DNA from 4 places in the Paenibacillus sp. Leaf72 genome. Region 3 is predicted to be linked to each of the others. Evidence: riboswitches for the same ligand, from Rfam matches in the RefSeq annotation. Region 3 holds a riboswitch; each other region holds the start of a gene.
What was found. Region 3 has a riboswitch for cobalamin ahead of metE (5-methyltetrahydropteroyltriglutamate--homocysteine S-methyltransferase). Riboswitches for the same ligand answer to the same signal wherever they lie in the genome.

Region 1 (4,714 bases), on a different contig from region 3:
GAATGAGCAGCGGATCATTCAGCCCCATCTCTTCTCTTTTCAAAGCAATTTGCTCTTCGGTCGGCTGGCTGAAGCCGTTCATGCTCAGCAGTTCGACAGCCGGATCACCCGGAGAAGCGACGCTTAAGGCAAAGGCTATAAACGTAATGCCAATCAGAACGGGAACCGCCGCCGCCAACCTCCGAATGAAATAGGCCATCTTATTGCACCCGCTCCAGCTGCGGCAGCGTTGTACCATACACAAGTGCACCGTATCCGGTAATTTCTTTGCTGTACGCAATTAAGCTCGCATCATTAAACAGCGGAATCGTCGGCAATTCCTCGGCTGCAATATCCTGCAGCTCGTTATAAATCGCAGCGCGGTCATCCATATCCAGCGTCGTCTTCACCTGCTTCAACAGCTCATCCACATGGGCATTGCTGTAACCAAGCGTATAACTGATATTGCTTGAGCCTTCGCTCGCCATATAATTGTTCAAAATCGAATAAGGATCGCCATTCGGCAGCCCCTGAATGGCCAGTGCCAGATCGAAGTTTCCTTGTGCCTGTGCTTCCTTGTATGCCGCACCATCCAATATTTGAATCGTCACGTCCAGCTGCAGCTCTTGAAGCACAGCCTGAAGCAGCTCGGCTTGCGCTTTATACGGATAACGATCGAGTCCATAGGTAGGCACAATTAGCGTAACCGCCTGCCTGCTGTCCCCAAGCACCTCATGCGCCAGGGCGATTGCCTTTTCTGAATCATGGACGACAGGAATGTCCTTATAAAACGGCGATGTCGCATTCAAAATGTTCGCCGTAGCGGTCGGATAGCCCAAATACAGCTCCTTCACCAGCTGCTCGCGGTCAATCATCAGGCTCAGCGCCTGACGCATTTTCACATCATTGAATGGCGCTTTGGCACCGTTCGGATGCAGGTAATGGGAAATCGTCGATTTTGCCGTCGATACAGCAAAGCGTTCATCCTTCAGCAGCTCCTCGGCAAGGGCAGGAGGAATAGCGCCCAAATCCATGACGCCCAAAATCTCTCCAGATTTCAAGGCAGCAAGCCTTGTATCAGGGTCCGGTATGACGCGGACGCGGATTTTTTGGGCTTTTGCTTTTTCGCCATAATAACCGTCGTAAGCCTCTAGCAGTGAAAATTGATCCTTCTCATGCTGCACAAGCTTGAAAGGGCCTGTCCCTTGCGGCAGGCCGTTAAAGTCGCCATTTTCGTCAAAATTATTCGGGCTGTACATCGGGCTTGAAAAGTTGATCATCGAATACAGCAGCGTCGGCTGCGGATTGTCGAAAACAAGCTTAATCGTGCTATCATCAACCTTCACGACTTCCTGAAGGCTTGGGTATGAATTGTTGATGTCGAGCGTATAGAATGGCGAGCTTTTCGGGCTCACTTGCTTGTAACGGGCAAAATTTGCAAGTACCGCGTCCGCGTTGAATGGCGCGCCATCATGGAAGGTGACGCCTTTGCGCAGCATGAAGGTCCATTCCTTGGCATCAGCAGACATTTCCCACGCTTCCGCCAGCTTTGGAGCAGGCTTTCCATCCTCGGAAGCGGAAATCAACGGCTCCCATACATACAGAATGGTGCTCGTGTAATAAGCATCCTGCGGTCCCGGTGCTAAATCCCGCGGCGCAGCCAGCACGATTTCTTCAGAAGCAGCTGCTGTAGAGGCGGACGGAGCAGCAGACTGCTGCGACAGCTCATTATTGCTGCCTGATTCATTGGAACCGTTAACGCCACTGCACCCCATTAGCGCCAGCAGCAAGCATAGGCTAAATAAAACACCTATTGTTTTTTTGTTTTTTGCCATTTGTGTACGTTTCATCTTCTCTATTTCCTCTCCCTCTAGCAAAATCATCTTCCTGCAAAAATCCGCAAAAAAAGACAGCTCTACCTCCAGTCATAGGAAAGATAGAGCTGCCTGTTATTGTTATTTTCCATCATAGCAAATAAGCATGCGCGCTAACACTTCCCTATCCTCCGTAGGTTACAGCAGTGTTGTCAGAACAGGCAGGTCTCCTGGCTACCGGAAATTGTACTGGAAGCTGCCTTCCCAATCCCGCTAAGCGAGATCAGTGGCCTTGTAGCTTCAGCTAATCCGTAACAGTGGCGGGACCGCGTCGGTTTTGCACCGAACTTCCCTTTTAAGCTCCAGCCGCAGCTGTTGCACCTTATTCCCACAATTTTTCAGTTGTTTGCAAATCTGGTTGATTATATACCAGCCCTTTCATTTAAGCAACCTTTCCACTCCACTTTCCTTTCGTAATTATCTGATATAAAATAAAGCACATAGCATTTCGTAACTGGAGGGAACTACTGATGAAACCACAATTTCAGCCTTTATTTGAACCATTCACTTTCGCGAGCGGCATGTCTGTACATAATCGAATTGTCATGGCGCCCATGACAACCTGCTCGTCCAATCCGGACGGCACAGTGCCTGATGAAGAGCTTGCCTACTACAGCCGCCGCAGTGCTGGGCCCGGCATCGTCGTTACAGCGTGCGTCTACGTGAGCCGCAACGGCAAAGGCTTCCCCGGCGAATTTGGCGCGGATACGGACGCAATGATTCCAAGCCTCAAGCGTCTGGCCGATGCTATTAAAAGCCAAGGTGCGAAAGCGATTTTGCAAATTTTCCATGGCGGAAGATCATGCTTCCCTGGCCTAGTGCCAAATGATGATTTGGTGAGTGCCAGCAGCATTGCCCAGCAGGAGGGCGGAATTGTGCCACGCGAGCTGAACGAGGAGGAAATCAAGTCGATTATCGCCGACTTTGGCGAAGCGACACGCCGCGCGATTGAGGCTGGTTTTGACGGCGTTGAAATTCACGGTGCCAACGGCTACCTGCTGCAGCAATTTTACTCCCCGGCTTCCAATGTGCGTACCGACGACTGGGGCGGCTCTGTTCATAAACGTATGGCGTTCCCGCTCTACGTCGTTGAAGCTGTTAAGAAGGCAGCCGCTATGGCGCCGCAGCCGTTTCTTGTAGGCTATCGCTTCTCGCCGGAGGAGCCGGAAGAAGAAGGATTAACGATGGAGCATTCGTACCATCTGGTTAACGCTCTAATCGAGATGAAGCTGGATTATTTGCATGTGTCGCTTCAAGATTTCTGGTCGAAGCCGCGCAGAGGCGAGCAGGATTCGCAAAGCCGCATGGCATGGTTCGTCGAAAAATACAGCGAGCACATTCCGTTCATCGGTGTCGGCAGCATCACAACCGCAGAAGAAGCGCTTGAGGCGAAAAACTCCGGCGTGCCGTTTATCGCCCTTGGCCGCGAGCTCATTATGGACCCGGATTGGACGGAGAAAATCAAGCAAGGCAACGAGCAGGATATTGTGACTACGCTATCCAAGCAAGATCAGGAGCGCCTCGTCATCCCGAATGGCTTATGGGGAGCGATTACGCATGCGCCAGGCTGGTTCCCGATAACGGAATAAGCGCAAAATCCAACCATTCGCTCACAAATAGGCACAAGGTGAAACGGCTGTCGCCGTCCTTCGGCGGCGCGGCTTGTTTCAGTCCGAGAAATATAGAGAACGGATCGCGTTAGGACATCCTTTCCTATATTTCAAGGTGAAACGGCTGTCGCCGTCCTTCGGCGGCGCGGCGCGTTTCAGTCCGAGAAATATAGAGAACGGATCGCGTTACGATACCCGTTCCTATATTTTATAAAACAACAATTTGACATTTCTATAAAAATAGATATACTAAGCCTCATGGATACTTTGTCAATACTTAAAGCTGTGTCTAACGAGAAACGGTACCATATTTTAAAATGGCTGAAAACGCCTGAGGAGCATTTTGGGCCTCAATGCCATCTAACCGATGCGTGTCAGTTTGCTGGAGGCGTATGTGTCGGTTCTTTTGCAGAAAAAACAGGACTTGCGCAATCCGTTATATCCAGCTATTTAGTGAAAATGCATAAAGCAGGCTTACTGGAGTCGAAACGGATCGGGCAGCACACCTATTACAGGCGTAATGAAGCTAACATTCAGTTTTTCAAAGAAATGATTCAGGATGAGCTATAACCTTGCTTACTCCTGCTCATTTCATGCTTTTATATCTATTTTTATAGAATTATAGATTTTTTATTCAATTAGGAGGTATTTTATTCATGAGCTCAATTCAATCGTTGTTCAAGCCTTTCTCAGCAGGTCCACTTACACTGCCTAACCGTATTGTAATGGCACCAATGACCCGCGGTTTTTCTCCAAATGGCGTTCCGGGCGAAGATGTAGTTGCCTACTATAGACGCCGCGCCGAAAACGGTGTTGGCTTAATTGTGACAGAGGGTACGCTGATTAACCATCCGGCTGCCACTGATAATCCAAACATCCCTAACTTTCATGGCGAAGCTGCATTAAATGGCTGGGCAAAAGTCGTTGAAGCCGTTCACCAAGCTGGCGGCAAAATCGTTCCGCAAATTTGGCATGTTGGCACAACGCGCAAGGTCGGCTCCCATCCGAACCCGGAAGCACTGCCGATTGGTCCTTCAGGTGTTACCGCCGAGGGCGAGGTTGTTAATGAGCCTTTGACCGAAGCCGAAATTAAAGGCCTTGTTGCAGCTTACGCGCAAGCAGCTGCTGATGCAAAACGGATTGGCTTTGACGGCATTGAGCTGCATGGCGCACATGGCTATTTGATCGACCAATTTTTCTGGGAGAAAACGAATAAACGGACGGATCGTTATGGTGGCGATATGCTGTCCA
Region 2 (4,714 bases), on a different contig from region 3:
CAAGGCTACGGCTATGGTGGAGCCGTATCGCCAGCAAGCACGCAAGGCTATGGCGGAATGGTATCGCCGGCAGAGACGCAAGGCTACGGCTATGGCGGAATGGTATCGCCAGCAGAGACGCAAGGCTACGGCTATGGTGGAGCCGTATCGCCGGCAGAAACACAAGGCTACGGCTATGGTGGAGCCGTATCGCCGGCAGAAACACAAGGCTACGGCTATGGTGGAGCCGTATCGCCAGCAGAAACGCAAGGCTACGGCTATGGTGGAGCCGTATCGCCAGCAGAAACGCAAGGCTACGGCTATGGTGGAGCCGTATCGCCAGCAAGCACGCAAGGCTATGGCGGAATGGTATCGCCGGCAGAAACGCAAGGCTACGGCTATGGTGGAGCCGTATCGCCAGCAAACACACAAGGCTACGGTTATGGCGGAATGGTGTCGCCAATCGGCAACAACTGCAACGGCTATCCCGTCTCAGCATTTCCTCCGTTCCCGCCTTACGGATATTATCCTATGCAAACCGCAGGAGTTGAGTCACAAAAGCCATGCAATTGCGGCTGCAAGGATAAGCGCGAAGAGGATGAGCAAGTAAAAGAAACAACGACAATCAATGTGAAAAACGGCAAAAACAATGCGCAGCGCAAATCCAATAAAAAAGCGGTAATTCGCACCGTTGCCCCTCGTTCTAGAACGAGCAAGCAAAACAGCAGCCCTTGGATTAGCCGCTAGTTTTTAAATTAATAAGTTAATAGCAAAGCACCTTTTCTTCATAACGGAGAAGAGGTGCTCTCTGATTTGTTAATAAATCTAACCATCCTTCAACTGATCTACAATCTCCTGCAGCAAAATCTTTTCCGTCTCCTTCAATTTTTGCAGCTGCTCCATTTGCTTGTACAACGTATCCGAGCTTCGAGTAAGCCAATATTTTAAGATGGAATTTCTTACAGCCTGCGCAGTAGCCTCCAGCTTTCTCCATCTGCTTAAAATTTGATTATCATCAATCAAATGATGGTTATTAATCATGTAGTTTAATCGCATGGTCATGCATTTCTTATGGTCGTAAAGCAGGTGGAACGATCTAATATCAAATACTACCTCTTCTTGAGCCAAATATTTTAAATACTCGGAGGCCTTGTCGTAAACATTAATACCGAAGGTTAGCCCGGGTGTGCCTAAAGCTTGGTTATAATGTTCATCCGTATGTGCCTTAGACAAGAGGTAGGCATTCATCGTATTTTTCACATATGTTAGAGAAAAAGTATAATCGGTATTTTCGAGCGGCTTCAATAAATAAAGATGGTCTTTAAAATCATGGGCATCGATTTCTAATATATGAAATGCTCTATGAAAAGCTTCGTAATCACAGGTGATATTCGTTGAATATTTTCCGTTGGCATTATTGTCACAAAAGTACAGCTTTTTATTTGCATCATCATACCCATTTATCATGACTTCATGTGGGGATCTTGCCGAAATTTCATACTCTTTAATATGAAAACGGTCGATCATAACGATTACATAATAGCCGCCATCAATCGATGCTTTTATAAAATCAAACAGGTCGTTATTTAAAATCGTTGAGCTTTGCCTATCTAGCGCTATCCGCTGAAAATCAATAAATGGGCAGTCATAAAACTCAACCATTTTATCTCTATAATAACCGTTGAAGAAAAAGGTATATAATTGGTTTGGATCAGGAATATCGAATAAATTAATATAATTATTCATAAACCATAATTTTTTCGAGTCCACACGCGAGATAATAGAATAAAAATCACTGTAAAACCAATATGAATCAATAATTTGCTTTTCTTCAACTGGAAGGATTTTCACCGTCACTGTGATCATTCCTTTTCTATTTGATTAGGTTATCTATTGGATTAATTTAATAAATAAGCTCATCATGCGTGAAGTAATTTCAATATAACATTACTGGAAAAAATATGAAAGTTTTATGTTGAAAACACTTTCATTTTCGAATTAAAGCCATTGACAGATTCCCGCTTCCTCCCTATGATTAAGAATGGATTACGGACAGGACGGGCTTATGAGCCTGCAAAACTTCATACTTGAATGAAAATAGGTGCGAAATGTTGGCTGGAACTTATACGTCTTCGTTCGCTTAAAAGGGAAGTTCGGTTAAAGGCCGACACGGACCCGCCACTGTAAAGGGCAGCAGCTTACACAGGCTGCGCTCCCCTCACAAATAAGCCACTGGCTGATGAGCTTCTTTTCGTCGCAAGACGAATAGCAGATGCTTACCCTAGCTGGGAAGGGAAGAGAGGGAGGCCCCAAGTCAGGAGACCTGCCTGTTTTAACATCACTGTTTGACCTACGGTGCTTAGGGAGGTGGTTGGTTATGCCCATTTATTGCAAAATGTCTAACGATTATTTGTTGCTTCATGGCGAGCAGACGCAGATAAGGTTTAGTTATTTAACATAAAAGCATTTCTGACTGCTTTTTAAGGGTCGGGGATGCTTTTTTTAAATATAGAGAAAAGATATGATTTTTCTATCCTTTCTCTATATTTCTACGCGAAACGGTAGCTTTGCCGCCACAGGACGGCTTTCGGCCGTTTACGCTTACTAGAAGGGGAGACAAAAGAAAAATGAACCACACGAAGAAGCCGCTTAGCTTGTCACTTGGAATGATGATCGTTTGCTTGATGCTGGTCCTTGCAGGATGCAGCACGAATGCTGGCCAAAACGCAGAGCAGGGCACGGATGCTGCCTCGGGAAACAACGCTGCTGCCGCTAAAAAAACACTAACAATGGCGTACACTTGGAACCCTGCAGGCGTTGATCCGCATGGCGACGATAGCTGGGATGTTATGCGCTCGGGCGCAGGGGAAACGCTGATTAAATTGAATGAGCAGCTGCAGCCATCCGCTTGGCTCGCGAAGGAATGGAAGCAGGAGGATGCTAATACGTGGACGTTCAAGCTGGAAACGGGCGTAACGTTCCACAACGGCAAAAAAATGGATGCTGAAAGCGTAAAAGCATCGCTGCTGCGTTCCATTGCGAACAGCCATTTGGCGAAGGATTTGCTTCTGGTTAAAGATATTGAAGTGCTTGCGCCTGACGAGCTGAAAATGATTACGACACAGCCGAACTCGGCGATCATTTCCAGCTTGGCTGATCCAAGCACGATTATTCTTGATGTTGACAGCATGAAGGAAGCGGGCAGCTACCCGGCCATGACGGGAGCTTTCAAAATCAAGCAATTTACGAAAGACGTATCGCTTGTTGTTGAGCGTTATGATGGCTATTGGGGGGAACCCGCAAAGCTTTCAGAAGTGACGATGAAGTTTGTAACCGATGGCAACACGCGTCTGATGGCGCTGCAAGCTGGTGAAGTAGATGTCGCAACGGACATTCCGATTGACAGCATTGAGCTGGTAGAGAAGGACAGCAAGCTGGAAGTGCTGTCTGCCCCATCGGTTCGTACACATATGGTATTATTTAATATGAATTCTGCTTTGTTTAAAGAAAAATCGAACCGCGAGGTTGTAGATCAAGCGATTCCGCGCGAGGCGATTATTGAATCGGTTATGCGTGGTTACGGCACGAAAGCGAAAAGCCCGTTCCCGGAAATTTTGCCATTCGGCAAAGTGGCGGAGCAAGCAGCAGGGGAAACGACGGAGCAATTGCTGACCGCTGGCGGCTGGCAGAAAAATGCGGAAGGCATGTGGGAGAAGGAAGGCAAGCCGTTCGAGGCGACGCTCCTTACGTTCCCGCACCGCCCAGAGCTGTCGGTTATGGCAGAGGTTATTCAAAATCAACTGCTTAATGAAGGAATTACCGTGAAAATACGCAAGGTTGAAAATATTGACGCTGAGCTTGCGAAGTCCGATTGGGACCTTGCGATGTACAGCATGCTGACGGCGCAGACGGGCGATCCGCAATATTTCTTGAACATTTTCTATCAAGCTGCTAGCGAATCGAATGTCAGCCATTATGAATCGAAGCCGCTTGAGACGGTAATCGATAAGCTTAACGATACGGCGGATACCGATGCGCGTTATGCGCTTGCGATACAGGCCCAAGATATTATTAATGCTGATTTGCCGCAGTCGTTTATCGTACATCCTGACAATGTATTTGGCGTGAAAAAAGGGGTAACGGGCTTCATACCGCATCCGATCGAATATTATTATGTGACGGCTGAAGTCGATATCCCTTAAGTAAAGGGTGAACTTAAGTATGCTTCGTTTTTGGCTAGAACGCGTCGCGCAAATGCTGCTCGTCATTTTTTGCGTAGCGACGCTTACCTTCATATTAATGCGGGTATCTCCAGGCGATCCGGCGAGAATTTTGCTGACCACGCATAATATCCCGGCCTCGCAGGAGGCGATTGACGCGCTCCGGGAGGAAATGGGACTGACGGATTCCTTGTGGAGTCAATATATAGGCTGGCTAGGCGATGTATTTACATGGCAGTGGGGGACATCTTATATGTCCAAGGAGCCGGTTGCCGGGGAACTGCTCAAAAGGCTGCCCGCCACACTGGAGCTTGCTTCTGCTGGCGCATTGGTCATGCTGCTGGCAACGTGCCTTATAGGCATGGTGACCGCAATCTTTTCAACAGGGCTGCTGGACCGGATAGGCCGAATCCTTGCGCTGCTGGGCGCCTCGATCCCCTCCTTTTGGCTCGGTTTTTTATTGATTTATTTTTTCTCGGTCCGGCTAGGCTGGCTGCCTTCCATGGGACGCGGGG
Region 3 (4,714 bases):
ATATCGTATACGCCAAGGCCAATACCCAGCTCATACGTGTGCTCCTCGAAGCTGTGAATCAGCTCGCCATGGCTGCGGGACGTTTCGATGGAAATAACGTCGGCATCCAGCGCGCGAATGGAATCAATGATGTCATGGAACTCGCAATAGCACATATGCGTGTGAATTTGCGTCGTATCCTTAACGTCAGAAGTGGACAAGCGGAAGGCAAGCACAGCCCAGTTCAAATAGTGCTCCCAATCTTCACGTTTTAGCGGCAAGCCTTCACGAAGGGCAAGCTCATCCACCTGAATCATTTCAATGCCCGCTTCCTCCAGCGCCTTCACTTCTTCTGCCAAGGCAAGCGCGATTTGGTAAGCAACCTGCTCACGAGTCAAGTCGCTGCGAACGAACGACCAGTTCAAAATCGTAATCGGGCCCGTCAGCATGCCTTTCACCGGTTTAGAAGTCAGCGACTGCGCATAAACGGTTTCTTCGACAGTCATCGGCTTGCTGAACTGCACATCGCCGTAAATGACTGGCGGTTTTACGCAGCGCGAGCCATAGGATTGCACCCAGCCATTTTTCGTGAAAGCAAAGCCTTCCAGCTTCTCTCCGAAAAACTCAACCATATCCGTACGCTCAAACTCTCCATGAACGAGAACATCAAGGCCGATCTCTTCCTGCAGCTTGATCCAATGCTGAATTTGCTCCTTAATGAATACGCGGTATTGCTCCTCGCCCAAATCACCACGACGCCATTGCCGTCTCGCTTGGCGAACTTCCGCCGTTTGTGGGAAGCTGCCGATTGTCGTTGTCGGCAGGAATGGCAGCTGCCAGCGTTCCTTCTGGCTCACTTGGCGCTCTGCAAATACCGCTTTGCGCTCCGATGGCTGCGCATCAATGCTCGCTACAGCGGCATGGACGCTCGCACGGCCACGGGACGGCGATGCGGCAAGTGCAGCCAAAGCTGCTGCATTGCGATCAAACGCCTCTTTTACCGCTGCTTCTCCTTCATTCAGCGCAGTTGCCAGAACGGCAATTTCCTCCAGCTTCTCATTGGCATACGCCAGTGCGCCTGCAAGCTCTGCCGGCAGTGCCGTTTCAAGAGCCGCTGACACAGGTACATGCAGCAGGCTGCAAGAGGAGCTTACAATCAGTCGGTCGTTTGGCACGACTTTAGCAATACGGGCAAGCAGCGCTTTGCGCTCCTGAAGATCCGCCCGCCAAATATTGCGGCCGTCAATAACGCCTGCACCCAGCACTTTGTCCTGTGGGAAGCCGATTGACTCCAGCTGCTGCAGGTTCTTTTCAGCGCCAGCTGTGAAGTCCAGACCTAAGCCCTGTACAGGCAAAGCCGCGATTGCAGCATAATGCTGAACCGATTCAAAATACGTTTGCAGCAGCAAATTGAGCTTAGGTGCCGCTTCATGAAGCTGGGCATAAATGCTTTGCACAAGCGCCAAATCTGCTTCGGAAACGTCTGTTACAAGCGAAGGCTCATCCATTTGCACCCATTGTACGCCTTCTTGCTCCAACTCGCGCAGCACCTGTGCATACAGCGGAACATACTGAGCAGCAACTGTAGCAAGCTCAGAAGCGGCATAGCCTTTAGACAGCTTGAGGAATGTATAAGGTCCAACAATGACTGGTTTGCCTTCGATGCCCAGCTTTTCCTTTGCTTCGCGGTAAGCGATCAACGGACGGTTCTCGGTCAGCGCCGGCGTAATGCCTTTCAGCTCAGGAACGATGTAGTGATAGTTCGTATTGAACCATTTCGTCATCTCGGATGCCGAAGCGGTTTTGTTGCCTCGCGCCATTGCATAATAGGTCATTACCGATACGGGGCTGCCTGTATAGCCAAAGCGCTCAGGCACGACGCCAAACATCGCAGCTGTATCAAGGATATGGTCATAATACGAAAAATCATTTACCGGAATGAGATCAATGCCGGCCTGTTTTTGCAATTGGAGATGGTTTAGACGAATCGTCTCCAGCTGCTTCAAGAAAGCCGCTTCCGCAAGCTTGCCGCTCCAGAATGCCTCCAGAGCTTTTTTCCATTCTCTGTTTTCACCGATACGCGGATATCCCAAACTGCTGCTTTTTACTTGACTCATTGTTATTGCCTCCTGTTTTTCATTATTCATCCTTGTGGATGGATGTTATAATCCTTTGTTATTTCATCAACAAACTCAGATATATACTTATGGCAGTGCGAGCGAATTTCTTCGCGGCGGCCTTTCCCTATACATCCAATTTGCTGCCAGCCAGAAACTGCAAAAAGGGACGTCCTACCCTGTACAGAAATGTGGGTAAAGACGCCCCTCGTTTCAACAAACGATGGCTGCCATCTTTAACACCTCCCTATCTCCCGTAGGTACTGCAGTGTATAGAATAAGGCAGGTCTCCTGGCTCCAGCATCATCATCGCTGCGCTCGCCTTCCCGGCATCATGCCAGTGGCTTTATTGCGCAAAACTCCGCTGTTACAGTGGCGGGACCGCGCCGGTATTGCACCGGACTTCCCTTTTAAGCTCAAGACGTTACGCAAGAGCACCCTATTCCTCGCTATTTAGTTGGTCGATCTTTATTTATACAAGGTGAAACGGAGAAATATAGAGATAGGATGGAAAAATCATATCCTTTCCTATATTTCAAGCAACATGTATAAATATACGAATTTTTGCGTTTTTATACAACAAAAGATTTTACAGCCGCTTTAAATTGCGCGAGCGTACGCGGCGCCTGCTGTTCTCCTCGCAGCTCAGGCGGCAGTGCCTCCCAAGCTTCCAGCACCATTGGCAGCGTGAGTCCAAGGCTTCTGAGACGCTCGCCTTCGCGAAATACCGTCTCCGGCGTACCCTCCAATATACAGCGGCCCTCATTCATGATGAAAATCCAATCCGCCCAAGCATAGGCCATATTCATGTCATGCGTCGCCATAACCGGCGTTATGCCGCTGGCATGAATGCGGTCCAGCTCAGCCATCAGCCGCTGCTCCGATATCGGATCGAGATAAGCAGCCGGCTCATCAAGCAGCACTAACTCCGGCTCCAGGGCCAGTACGCCGGCAAGAGCGACTCGCTTCTTTTGCCCAAGGCTGAGATGATGCAGCGGCTTATGCGCCAGTTCCTGCAAGTTCAGCTGCTGAACGATGCGCGCCGTACGTCTGTCAATTTCCACTTCTTGAAGCCCCGCATTGCGCAGCCCATAGGAAATATCCTCATAAGCGGTATTCAAAATGAGCTGATGCTCCGGGTCCTGAAAAACAAGGCCGACGCGCCGTCTCAAGCTGGCAAGCTCTCTGGGCTTGTAAGAAAGCGGCTCGCCGCGCCAGCTGACAAAACCGGATTCCGGACGATTAATGCCAATAAGCTGCAAGAAGAGCGTCGACTTGCCCGAGCCATTATGCCCGCACAGCGCTATCTTCTTGTTCGCCGGAATACGCAGCTCTAGCCCGTTTAAAGCGGTCTTGTCCGTTCCGGGATAAGCATAGCTCACTTGGTTCATTTCCATAATGGTTGATGCCCGATCGTTATCCGCCAGCTTATTCACCTCCATACCGAAGCCATAGCTCTGCTGCCAGCAAAATCGTTAAGCCGAGCCCCGCTTCCGCCCAATATCGGAGGCGAACCGTCCGCTTTACACTAGGCGCAAGACGGATTTCATTCGTAAATCCTCTTGCCATAAGCCCATTCGAGAGCCCCTTGTATCGATGCATCGTTTTGACGAAGAGCCGCACAGCAATCGCCGCCGTACCCTGCAATTTGCCTTTAAAACCGTGTTGACCGCCGCGTGCACGCTGCGCGACCAGCATAGCCCCCGCCGTATCCAGCAGCAGAAAGATGAAGCGATACATAATAATCATGAGCTCCAGTACAATTTGCGGCATTTTCAACCGCTTCAGCACTTGCAGCAGATCCGGGAAGGGGGTCGTCAAGGTGATAAAAAACATACATGCCAGGCAAGCAAGAATACGCGTAAAAATATGTCCGGCCAGCCCTAACGATGCCTCTGGCACATACAGGCTAAGCGGCTTCCATGAAACGAGCATCCAGCCTGCTTTCGCTGCCGCCAAGCTTCCCGCTTCGCTGCTGCTATTGCTGAATTCAATGAGCAGCGCGGGCAAGCTGAGAATGAACAGCAGGCAAGAGGAGAAAAGCAGCGCCGCATAAAGCTTAGCGGGCACTTTCGCATAGCCGACCGTCCACAGTGCAAGCCATCCGAAAATGACAAGCTGTACGAGCGGATGAGCGATATAGGCAAGCAGCAGCAGAAGGGCTGCAAGCCCGCATTTCCAAATGGCGGGTAAATCCCGCAGCTTATTGGAATAAGAAATCGTATCAATCCATTTCATCATTGCTGCTTTGATTTCCCCGACTTCCCTTTAAAAAGGCCAATCACATAGCCGATTACGCCAGCGCCAATCGCAGCTTGCAGCGCGAACAGCATGCTTTCCGTTTCTCCCGGCACCTCAGTGAGCGGAGACGCCCAAGGCTCATAATGGGGCGCAATCGTCTGGATCATTTCCTCCGCCGCGCCATCCGCGCCGCCAAACTCGGCGTTAATGAATATTAAAGGCGCAACGGCAAGCAAAACAACAATGGCTAAAATCCAAATATTTTTGGCACTGCGGCTCATTACACGCGATCCCCTTTCATTCTCCGCTTCAAAATAGACAGCTCGTCCGTATTAAAAGATTGCAGCCAGTTCCAGATCAATACCGTCAGCAAGCCT
Region 4 (4,714 bases), on a different contig from region 3:
CGGGTCGCCCCTTTTGATACGCAAATATCAAAGCCCTGCTTCATCGTCGGCGTGACAAACTCCAGAAAGCACAGCTCTACCAAATCTGCTTTCAGTGTTGAAGCTACAGAGGCGACAAACTCGCGTACCTCTTCATTGCCTCTCTCATCCCGGCTTCCGTGCCCTACAAACAAAACCGCATCCATCTTCCTTCATCTCCCTTGCTGTCGCTAGTCTCCGCACAATGCGTCTTCGATATGAAAAACAGGCAGCTCCTGATAGCGATAGCCTTCTATTTGACCCATTCGTTTGAAAAATTTATGAAAGCGCTCATTCGGATGGCCTTCCGATTTATAAAGAGCAATAATGCGTTCAATCAGTGGCACGATTTCGTCGACGGCAATGCCTTCGGCAACCGGCTGCGCGGCATGCGCGTTGCGGCCGACGGTTTTGCCGCCGAGGAACAAATCGAATTTGCCACGGCGATACACGATGCCGATATCCTCGTTAACTGCGCCATAACATGCCATGCCGCAGCCATTGAACCCGACACGCAGCTCCTTCGGCATTGCCATGCCGCCGATCTTGTCTTGCAGCTCATCGGCATAAGGCACCGATTCCGCCTTCTCCAGATTGCAAAAATCGCAAGCCTTCAATTGCAGTACATCACCGATTGGAGCTAGGCTGAGCCCATCCGCGCGCAGCTTCGCCGTCACACTGTCCGGGTCCGATGTTGGAATCCGCACCAGCAAATGATGATGCGGCGTATATTCAATCGAACCCTTCTCGCCAACAGCCTGCGCCAATGCTACGAGCTGCTGGGGCGTGAAGTTTTTTGTCGCGACACCTGGGCTTACGGCAAACTCAAGTACCGATTGCTGCGCAAACACAGGCATAGGGCTCGATACTGCGCCAAACGCCGCACTAGGCTCGATCCCCTTGCTGCGATCATTCAGGAGAACCGCTTCCATCGCCAAATGCAGAGGCGATACTGCAGGTGCCGGGGCAGCCTCTGCCCTCATTGAAACGGCTGTATTTATTGGGGCTGGGGCCGGCTTCACGGGCGCAACCGGGGGGGCTACTGCAACCGCCACTCCGCCGCCCTGTCCATTATCATTTCTCGGTTCATCTGGCGCAACCGCCTGCGGCTCCTCCCGCTTGAGCAGCTGGTCCGTCGCGTCATATTCATCCGCACGATAGCCCCCGTCCGCTGGAAGCTCAGGCATTCCTGCCGTATGAAGCGCCCACGGCTCATTCTTCTCTTGCAGACGCTGGTGGGGCTTCAAAGGCTGCGCGCCTTCGCCAAGCGTATATTTGCGCTGATAGCCGCGCGGCGTAATCATTAGCCCGTCATAATTGACGGTCGTCGAGTTGCCGATGACGACTGTTGTCAGCATGCCGATATCATGGTCAAGCATACGGGCAAGCGTCGTCACGACAATGTCTTCACGGTCGCGGTACGCGCTTTTCACAATGCCTACCGGCGTATCTGGCGAGCGGTATTTGAGCAAAATCCGCTGAGTCTCCACGATTTGCCGCGTTCTTCTGCCGCTGCGCGGGTTATAAAGCGCAATGACGAAATCCGCTTGTCCGGCCGCTTCTACCCTGCGCGCAATCAGCTCCCAAGGCGTCAAATGATCGCTCAGGCTGATCGTGCAAGCATCATGCATTATCGGCGCGCCAAGCAGGGATGCTGTCGAGTTAATGGCAGAAATGCCGGGAATCACTTCAACCTCTACCCCGCCATTACGCTTCCAGCCTTTCTCAATCAGCACCTCATACACGAGTCCTGCCATGCCGTATACGCCCGCATCGCCGCTTGATATAACGGCTACCTTCTTGCCGTTCTCCGCTTGGCGCACCGCTTCCTGCGCCCGGCTGACCTCCTCTGTCATCCCCGTACGCACAATCGCCTGATCGCTGATTAGCTCCCGAATCAAGTCGACATACGTGTTGTAGCCGATGACAATATCGCTCTCCTGAATCGCTTCACGGGCGCGTTTCGTAATATGCTCGAAGCTCCCTGGGCCGAATCCGATAATTAACAGCTTGCCGACGCCTGCTTCACTCATTGATGCCCAACTCCTTCTATGTAGCAATTTACAATTTCTATCCAACAAAAAAAGCACCTCTAACGATATGTGTTAGAAATGCTTGAAAAGACCAATGTCCTTGTTAAACGCAGACAGCGAAGGGCCATCCAATCTCTAACACCTTCCTAATATCCACGTAGGTTTACAGTGTCGTTGAAATAAGCAGGTCTCCTGGCTTTGAAGCGTTAGGACGCTTCATACAGTGGCGGGTCCGCGCCGGTCTCTCACCGACTTCCCTATTAAGTCAACTTGGGCGCTTTGGCGCCTGCTGACACTTATTCCCTTCCTATTAAATTGTAATCTTAATGATAACATTAGATTGTATGATCGACAAGTGCGTTTATGCCATCAGCCTTGGCGCAAATAGAGCCGGCGCAAGCACGGACAGCATGTCCAGGCTGACACCAGCTCTATTTTTTACCGGAGCTATTTATTTCTTCTCAAGCGTTTCCCAAGCTGCATTCACGAGGGAATCAAACAGTTCATCGTCCTCTTCCAGCTCATCCTCAACCGCCAAAAGATCTTCTTCCTTGCCCGATTCATTCAGAAAAAACAAACCGTAGCCCCACTCTGTCGCCTTGCGGCTATGAAGGGTAATTTCGTATTGGTTCGTCTGGCCCTCTACTTCAAAATGAACCTTGCCTACGAAACCGGATTCCTTGGAGTTCGTCATGCTAGCATGCAAAATATTTACTTTCATCTTCCACTCTTCCTCTCTTTACCGTTACGATACCAGCTGCTGAAGTTGATTCACTTGATTTAACAGCTCGTTGATTTTGTTAATCGTATTTGGAATTTCCGTTGCGTCAATCAATGCTTTGCCGTCTTCGATCTGCTTCAGCACCGCATCAATGCTTTCCTGCAGCTTCAAATTATAATCGACCACGGACTGATGGACGTCCTTGGCAAAATCCGGCGCGTGCAGCTCGCCAAACTGCTTGATGGACTCCTGCACAGCTACCAGCTGTTCTTTATAATCAGCGCGTGCACTCGCATCGTTTACGGCTTGCTCCGCAAGCTGCGTCGCCTGCTCGCTGAAATTTGTCAGCGTCTGCATGTACGTTGCTGCTCCCGTCACATATTCGGCCGAGTTTGATACGGAATTGACCGTCTGCTTGGCTTCCTCAAATAACGAGCATCCTCCTAATAATAACATTCCAATGATTAAAAGTATGCTTTTTCCTGAACGAATGGCCATGTTTAATCTCTTCCTTTCCGCCTGTCTTACACAGAGCACTACTTATACGGCAGATGCGTCCAAACGGTTGCATTTCGTCTTATCATTAAGCTTGTCCATCATTTAATAGAAAAATAAAACATGAGGCCGCAGATAGCTAAAATGCACGCTGGCTATTGTTCGCGTCTGCGGCATAACGATGCAGCCCTATCATTAAGCTGCGCCACTCCTTTGGCAGCTAACGCTTCGACTTGAAAGCATGCTGGCGCCATATGACGACGATAATGAGAAATAAAGCAATGACACCTGTAAGCAGCCACCCGGCCTGCTCATCGGTCAACTGATCCCCGGGAGCGGTTGCAGCCGGATCTGGAGCCTCATGACCCGCATGTTCATTACAGGGGGAGTCGGTTGGCGATGAGGCGGCAGCATTCGTCTGCTGCTCATTATTTGCAGGAGTACAGACATCTGCTGCGGACACGGATAGCGATGCGGAACTCCAGAGGCTTATTCCAATAAACAGGACTACGATAAATATTAGACGAAGGAACCTCTTTCTCATTTTGGCGAACCTCCTTTGCGCTTTTCGTTTCCCCTCATTTTATTCCTGTGCGCCCAGAACGGAAGCTTGGCCTATGGAATTTTCACACCTGTACATATATTAGCAGCAAAATAAAAAGCGCCTTTCCCTCCTGGTCATGCCGACCAGACAGAAAGGCGCTTTGCTGCTGCAAATAATAATGCGATTTAAACGATTTGCCTATGCTTGCCAGACTTGCTTTGTTCTTCTCCCACTAGCTCTGCCCTAGCCGGCCAGAAGGCTCTATTGCCAAGCAGCGTTGTAATGGCCGGCACGAGGAACGGTCTCACGATGAACGTATCCATCAGCACACCAATCGCTGTAATTACGCCGAACTGCACCAATACCTGAATAGGCAGCGTCGCTAGCACTGCGAACGTAGCAGCAAGGATCAACCCTGCGGACGTAATGACGCCGCCAGTCTCTGCGACACCTTCACGAATGGCTTGCTTGAGCGGCATTTTCGCTTTTTTCTTCCAAATGCTCGAGATCATAAAAATGTTATAGTCCTCGCCAAGAGCAATGAGGAACACGAAGGCGTACAGCGGAATCGCTCCTTGAATCGCTTCTGCCCCCATCCCATAATGCAATACAATCCAGCCGAGGCCTAAAGCAGAGCCAAATGACAATAACACGGTGGCGATTAAATAAAGGGCTGCAACGATGGAGCGCAAATAGACAATCAGCAGCACTAAAATCATCCCAATAACGAGTGGGATAATAACTTTATTGTCCCGATCGGTCAACAGCTGGGAGTCATGCTGCGTTGCTGTCTGTCCGCCTACCCACACTTTAGACTCCGCATCCGAAACTCCTACTTTATCCAATGCTTCCTCCGCCGCTCCGCGAAGCAGCGGAACCAGATCCATGGCCTCCTGTGAATAA

Region 1: another riboswitch for cobalamin. It lies ahead of ASF12_RS27980 (ABC transporter substrate-binding protein); the one in region 3 lies ahead of metE (5-methyltetrahydropteroyltriglutamate--homocysteine S-methyltransferase).
Region 2: another riboswitch for cobalamin. It lies ahead of ASF12_RS23045 (ABC transporter substrate-binding protein); the one in region 3 lies ahead of metE (5-methyltetrahydropteroyltriglutamate--homocysteine S-methyltransferase).
Region 4: another riboswitch for cobalamin. It lies ahead of cobJ (precorrin-3B C(17)-methyltransferase); the one in region 3 lies ahead of metE (5-methyltetrahydropteroyltriglutamate--homocysteine S-methyltransferase).

Annotation. Positions count from the first base shown of each region.
Region 1 covers NZ_LMLV01000033.1:146,219-150,932, forward strand. Annotated here, with positions in the region: gene nikB (nickel ABC transporter permease) at 1-199, opposite strand, end outside; gene ASF12_RS27980 (ABC transporter substrate-binding protein) at 201-1,829, opposite strand; cobalamin riboswitch at 1,997-2,194, opposite strand; gene ASF12_RS27985 (NADH-dependent flavin oxidoreductase) at 2,324-3,442, shown strand; gene ASF12_RS27990 (ArsR/SmtB family transcription factor) at 3,722-4,033, shown strand; gene ASF12_RS27995 (NADH:flavin oxidoreductase) at 4,120-4,714, shown strand, end outside.
Region 2 covers NZ_LMLV01000030.1:404,945-409,658, forward strand. Annotated here, with positions in the region: gene ASF12_RS23035 (LysM peptidoglycan-binding domain-containing protein) at 1-726, shown strand, start outside; gene ASF12_RS23040 (hypothetical protein) at 805-1,836, opposite strand; cobalamin riboswitch at 2,062-2,324, shown strand; gene ASF12_RS23045 (ABC transporter substrate-binding protein) at 2,607-4,181, shown strand; gene nikB (nickel ABC transporter permease) at 4,201-4,714, shown strand, end outside.
Region 3 covers NZ_LMLV01000035.1:184,687-189,400, reverse strand. Annotated here, with positions in the region: gene metE (5-methyltetrahydropteroyltriglutamate--homocysteine S-methyltransferase) at 1-2,096, opposite strand, end outside; cobalamin riboswitch at 2,361-2,553, opposite strand; gene ASF12_RS32105 (energy-coupling factor ABC transporter ATP-binding protein) at 2,669-3,538, opposite strand; gene cbiQ (cobalt ECF transporter T component CbiQ) at 3,525-4,337, opposite strand; gene ASF12_RS32095 (energy-coupling factor ABC transporter substrate-binding protein) at 4,334-4,618, opposite strand; gene ASF12_RS32090 (energy-coupling factor ABC transporter permease) at 4,618-4,714, opposite strand, start outside.
Region 4 covers NZ_LMLV01000023.1:80,000-84,713, forward strand. Annotated here, with positions in the region: gene ASF12_RS18970 (sirohydrochlorin chelatase) at 1-185, opposite strand, end outside; gene cobJ (precorrin-3B C(17)-methyltransferase) at 210-2,051, opposite strand; cobalamin riboswitch at 2,217-2,366, opposite strand; gene ASF12_RS18980 (hypothetical protein) at 2,503-2,772, opposite strand; gene ASF12_RS18985 (DUF6376 family protein) at 2,797-3,270, opposite strand; gene ASF12_RS18990 (hypothetical protein) at 3,488-3,811, opposite strand; gene ASF12_RS18995 (MMPL family transporter) at 3,997-4,714, opposite strand, start outside.